DNA from 2 places in the Paenibacillus sp. Leaf72 genome. Region 1 is predicted to be linked to the other one. Evidence: riboswitches for the same ligand, from Rfam matches in the RefSeq annotation. Region 1 holds a riboswitch; the other holds the start of a gene.
The links. Region 1 has a riboswitch for cyclic di-GMP ahead of ASF12_RS27850 (methyl-accepting chemotaxis protein). Riboswitches for the same ligand answer to the same signal wherever they lie in the genome.
Positions count from the first base shown of each region.

Region 2: linked by a shared signal. The riboswitch ahead of ASF12_RS32925 (transglutaminase-like domain-containing protein) and the one ahead of ASF12_RS27850 (methyl-accepting chemotaxis protein) in region 1 are both predicted to bind cyclic di-GMP.

Region 1 covers NZ_LMLV01000033.1:111,558-114,670, forward strand. The annotation lists gene ASF12_RS27850 (methyl-accepting chemotaxis protein) at 1-1,297, opposite strand, end outside; cyclic di-GMP riboswitch class I at 1,451-1,534, opposite strand; gene ASF12_RS27855 (YrzA family protein) at 1,699-1,908, shown strand; tRNA gene ASF12_RS27860 (tRNA-Thr) at 2,023-2,098, shown strand; tRNA gene ASF12_RS27865 (tRNA-Pro) at 2,108-2,181, shown strand; gene ASF12_RS27870 (phytoene desaturase family protein) at 2,318-3,113, opposite strand, start outside.
Region 2 covers NZ_LMLV01000035.1:368,211-371,323, forward strand. The annotation lists gene ASF12_RS32910 (GNAT family N-acetyltransferase) at 1-417, opposite strand, end outside; gene ASF12_RS32915 (hypothetical protein) at 654-1,115, shown strand; cyclic di-GMP riboswitch class I at 1,475-1,559, shown strand; gene ASF12_RS32925 (transglutaminase-like domain-containing protein) at 1,573-2,388, shown strand; gene ASF12_RS32930 (SdrD B-like domain-containing protein) at 2,672-3,113, shown strand, end outside.

The DNA of each region.
Region 1 (3,113 bases):
TCTGGCTCGACAGCTTGCGAATTTCCTCCGCTACTACAGCAAAGCCTCTGCCATGCTCGCCTGCACGCGCCGATTCAATCGAAGCATTCAGCGACAATAAATTCGTCTGTGTGTTCAAATCCTGAATGCCGCCCAAAAACTTCGTTACATTATTGTAGCGCTCATTGATTTGGTCGAAGGACTCGGTAACTCGGGCAAATTGCTGCACCGTCTGATTCACCATCTGCACAACGCCCTTCATATCGGTGGAGCCTATACGCGATGACTCTCTCATTTCTTTCATGTCGCGATTAATATATTCGGTTGAAGCCGCAATTTGCTGCGAGCTTGCCGATATTTGCTCCGTTACGGCCGAGATCGAAGTTGCATCATCATACTGGGTCATCAAAATCGTTTTGCCGTTGCCAATCTCTTCCTTCACCTGCTCGGAAGCGTTCTGATTGCGAACAATCATATCGCCCATATTGCGCGAGGCTTGCAGAACAACCGTGCTTACATCCATAGTCGAACGAAGGGTGTCACGAAGCTCACTTCCCATTTGCGCCAGCGAGCGGTCAATTTGACCAAATTCATCTTGGCGATCCAGCTTCTCATCATAGGTGAAATCGTTATTTTGATAAGCGGTAATACGCTTCATTAAACCAACGATGCCTTTTTTTACATTCCGGCTTAACGAATACGACATGAGGAACGGCAGTACTGCCAGCAAAACAATATTGATGATAATAATCGTATTGGCAGCTGCAATACTTTTATTTAATGTCTCCTGTGTAGCGACCGTATCCACTTCGAGCCAATTTTCTACCGTTTCATTCGCAAAGCTGAGAACAATCGTATATGTACTGACAAGCTGTTTGACCTTGGCGGAGCGGTCTTCAATGGTTAGCAGGCTGTGATTGCCGTTTTCTTTATTAAGCTGCTCCAGTGCAAGGCCAAACACATTGCCTTGGTTCGAATAGGCGGTGCCGTTATCCCCGTGAGGATATTTTTCATCCAGGTACGCTAGTGTAACCTTCAATTTTTCTACCCGCTCGGGCATCGACTTAAGTGCCAAGTTGATTCCATCGTCGCCGGTGCTGCCGTTTTCTACGGCATCAATCATCGAAAGCAGCGTGCGCAGCATCGAATCCGATATCCCTTGATATTCTTTTTTGGCCTCCTGAAGCTCATTTGAAGCTTTCACTGCACTTCTAACCGAAGCATTTTGCATAAAAATCCACCCGCCAGCGACGACGTTGAACAAGGTGATTAATGAAGTGATAAACAACAGCTTCGTTGTAACCTTTTGTTTCTTCAAGAAATCAGAAATCCTTGATGTCCATTTTAACCATTTTGCCTCTCTCAATCGGTTAATCATCATTTTCTCTCCATCTCTCCTATTACACTGAAAAAACAAAAGCTATCCAATCACCGCGACGAATTGAACAGCTGAATCAGCCTATAGTCCTGTACCGGTGGTTTGGCTGCCATAGTTCAATACCTTAGGCCCATAACTTTGCGCCCCTATCTTTCAATAAGTTTGCCTTTTTCAGTATGTAATTTTCTATTTATTTCGACACTTTTAAAGTATAATTTAGGAAAACCTTTTTGTAAATTATAAAAAGCGAGATTATCTGACATGATACTTTGAAACTAGTGCCTAACAACGTTATAATATTAGCGAATGCTAGCTATTAATGAGATTTTAGGGGGGACAAGATGGATTTTCGACTAGATTTAATTGAGGATAAAATCGAATTTTTTGAGGCTTTTGACTTACGTACGCTCGAAAAGCACATTGACCAGCAAATTGAAGCGAATAAAGCACTGCTATTACAAGTTCATGCGATTAGTCATCATGCGGTGTTTCATCCCGATCGCGGGAAAATGCTGTACAGCGCAGTCGTTCATTTTAAAGTTAAAAAATAGGCCAATTCGGGCATTTGAACGCTGCCCGAATTTTTTTCAAAAAAATTTAAAAAAGGTATTGCATCCTCCTAAAGTTCTGTGGCATAATACATCTTGTGTCCGATACATAACCGCGCCGTTGTAGCTCAATTGGTAGAGCAACTGACTTGTAATCAGTAGGTTGGGGGTTCAAGTCCTCTCGACGGCACCATTTTTTTCCCGGGACGTAGCTCAGCTTGGTAGAGCACCTGGTTTGGGACCAGGGGGTCGCATGTTCAAATCGTGTCGTCCCGATATTTTATAAGTTGTTTCAAGCAGGCCCTCTAACTTAGAAGGGTTTTTTATTTTTTTCATTAAAAATAAACCGCGCTTAGCTGGAAGTTTTGCTGCCCCCGCTAAGCGCGGCTTTTCTTTTGCCCCAATAGATTCATTAATGATGCTGCCGAATCATCGCCTCTGCGGTGAGCAGCCCTGACATGGCAACCATCGGCGTTCCCCCGCCGGGATGGGTCGTTCCGCCCGCAAACCATAGTCCGCGCAAATCCGCACGATTGGACGGCCGCAAAAACGTCTGCTTTGCTGAATTCGAGGAAATGCCATAGATGGCGCCGCGAAATGCCGACGTATCCCGCTCCAAATCCTCCGGTGTATACAAAGCAAGCTGCTCTGCTTCCCGATCCAGTCCCTCCAAGCCATAGGCAGCCAGCTGCTTCAACAGACGGCCCTGATAGCGCTCCGCCTCCCGCTCCCAGCTCCAAGCGTCCGACGTATACGGGGCATTCGCCAAAATAAACAGGTTGCTGCCTCCTTCCGGCGCCAGTTCCTGTTCCATATAGGCGGAACAGCATACATAAATCGCAGGATCGGCAGGAGCCTCGCGGCGCGCGAAAATCGCCGAAAATTCCTCCCCATACCTTTCCGGATAAAATACAGTATGATGCAGCAGCTTATCGTAACGTCTGCGTATGCCTGCAAGAGTGACAAAGCCGGACAGAGAAGGCTCGTAAGTTGAAATATGGCGATTCGTCATGGCAGGCCGCAGCTGCTCGCCGAGCAAATCGCGGCATACGGACAGCACATCTCCGTTCGCGAGCACCAGATCGGCTGGCACAAAACCGCATTCCGTCTCTACTCCGCTTACGCCGCCGCCTTTTGCAGCAATGCGCTGCACACGCACCGAGGTGCGTATTTCCGCCCCCATTTCCTCCGCAAGCTGGCGCAGACCT
Region 2 (3,113 bases), on a different contig from region 1:
GAGAGGCTTAAAACCATACTTGGCATATAAAGTCTGAGCATCTTTTGTACCTAGATTAAAGCTTGTTCCTTTTAGTTTGGGGTGCTCCAATATGGTTTCTAATAGCCACTTGCTAAGTCCTATACCTCGAAACTCGGGTATAACAAATACATCCCCTAACCAGGAAAAGCGGACAAGGTCGGTGACAACTCGCGCAAAACCAACTAGCTTCGCTTGTTCCTTAAGCGGATTCCCCTGATAAATGCCGTAGCACAAAATGGAGTGTTCAATGGCTGCTTGTACAAGTTCTTTGTCAATTCCGTTTGCCCAATAAGATTCCTCGTTTAGAAATTTATAAATCGTTTCAATATCCAAATAAGCTTTATTTGTGCTAATTGTAAATCCGTCGCTTCTAGTCCAAAGTTTTTGTTCTTCCAAAGGGCTGCAGTCCTTTCTGAGTATTCCTTTGAATTATCATACTGTTGAAGGAATAAAAATTCAATATTCTATGCGGCCTATTATTTTGTAAGTTTTGCGAGATTAAACAGAGATTTTGTCGAGAAATTGTAGAGTTGCCCTATTTATAATGGAGGAGTAGGTGAAAATGGAGACGGACAAGCTTTACGAGCTTCATTTTCAAAAAAATAGCATGTCCAAAGGAATGGTTGAAGAAGATGATGATAACCGAGAAGCGGCAAATGAATGTCATTCGCCATTTTCGCTATCCTGAGCTGGCTTGCTGTATAAGCGAGGGAGCCCAGCACCTACGACAGCTGAATTTGAATCAAATGACCGATTACACCATCGTTCGTGGCTTTTATACCCATCATAGAGGTCATTTTATTGGCATTACAGCTACTTCTGAGGGGCCTTTGTTTTTTTATGACAAGCAGTATTTTCAGCTTTCGGAAGGGAAATTTATGATTACTCTGGAGCATGATGATAAGCGGAACACGTTTTCTTTTTGGTGGGACGGGGTGGAAATATGCCGCCTGAACTACCAGCGTCAGCTTTATCGGTACAATGAGGGAATCGTAGATGATGGTATTCGTGATTTTTTTGCGTGGCTTTATTTGTCGACAGGACCAAGGAAGTTTTGGAGATTCCAAAAGTTTTACACGGTCAAAAGCAGCTAAACGCTGTTTCGGGTATCGGAATTTTATCAACCGACATAGGATTGATAAAACGCATGATGGAGTTGAAGCGAGATGGGCGCAGAACATTTGAAAGAATTTCAAAGCTTGAAGCACGAAGATGAAATGCGGTATATGCTCCTGCTTAGAGACGTAAAGGGCATGCTTAAAGAGCGGAAGGAAGAGCCTTTTATGAAACGGTTAAAGCGGAGATGGATGAAGAAAAACCAGAAAATACAAGCCTCAGCCTGGAAATAAAAAAGATTTAACGTATTGTTTATTGCAAATAATGGGTATATACTAGAGATAATCATAGTTTAATATAAGGTAGTTTTTCTACCTAACACCACTTACAAAACTTTACACGATAACGGCAAACCTGTCGAAAGGCAGGGACGCAAAGCTAAAGGGCCTTCTCTATTATTAGATGGCAGCCTAGCCACCGAAGGGAGTTTTTTTTATGCGCAAAAGTTTAACGGTTATGATTTTGCTGGCGTTGATTCTGTCCGTGTTCCCTCAAGCAACTGCTCAAGTGGCAGCGGCAGCTGGGACAAGCTGGCTCGACGAATCCAATGTGGATAAAGGAAGCATCGGCATTCGTTATGAGGTCAAGTCAGGCGTAGATACAAGGCTGGTTGTAGCCAAAGACGGCAAAAATTATACGTATGCGCTCCGGACAAACCAGACAGAAGAATGGTTTGCGCTTCAACTGGGCAATGGAGATTATACGATTTCATTATTGGAAAACGTAAGTGGTACCAAAAAATATAGAGCAGTTCATACAGGCAAAGTTACCTTGAATTTGAGTGACAGCAGCCTCGTCTATTTGAACTCCATTCAAAATATTGATTGGAGCAGCAACAGCAAAGCGGTTAAGAAAGCATTGGAACTGACTAAGGGAGCAAAGACGGATACCGAGAAGGTAACGGCGGTTTACAATTATATTGTAGCGAATATTTCTTACGATCATCAGCTTGCGGCTAAGGTGACCAACGATTATTTGCCTCAAATCGATCGTACCTTTAGTTCGCAGAAAGATATTTGCTACGGCTACGCTGCATTAATGGCAGGCATGCTTCGCAGCTTGGACATTCCGGCCAAGATGGTGACGGGCAAAGCGTCTGATGTATCAAATTATCACGCCTGGAATGAAGTATATTTGGACGGCAAATGGATCACGATCGATACGACGCTTGATGCTGGCCTGAAGAACAGCAAGAAAGCGGGCAAAATGATTAAAGACAGCTCGCGTTATACGGCTGCTAAAGTTTATTAAACGGAAATAAACACATATAACTCAATAGGTACACACAGAAGCTTCGTCTATCCTTCATCGGATGGACGAAGCTTTTTTGCAGTTATTTAGCTGACGGATAAAGGGGAGGCTTGTAAAGTTTTTGTACAGTTGGGCTGGATATAATTTTCTTATTTGAATACAAGGAGGAAGAGGATGGAAAATGACGTGGTATTTGTAAGGTAATGTTTTTGTACTAGGCATTATCGGTATTCACAACAAGAGAGAAACTAGAGGAGATAGAGAAAAAGAGAGGATTGATGAGATGCCCGCAAGTAGACAGAGAGCGATCAGGCACAAGATTTCCTGGATCATGCTGCTCGTTTTGCTGCTGCAAGCTGCATTACAGCCATTCGCAGCACCGGTACAGGCAGCAGGACCGATTACAGGGCTGACTTTTACAAAGACAGCCAGTGTGAGCACTGTTAATGTAGGAGATACCTTCAAGTATACGATCTTGTATCAGGCAGATGGAGCGACTCATGTCGGTAAGAATGTAACGATTGTTGATACAGTACCGGCACAATTTGAAATTGTAGATGGCTGGGAGGATGGAGGCTGGGATACGAAAAATGGCCAAACTCTAACCGTCAATGCACATCCATTGCCTTCCGGTACTTCGGTGAAGCTGGAAATTCCCGTGAAAGCGAAGCCGACTGGCTCAAGCTCGGTTGTGCCTACGACGAATACGGCGACGATTACACTCG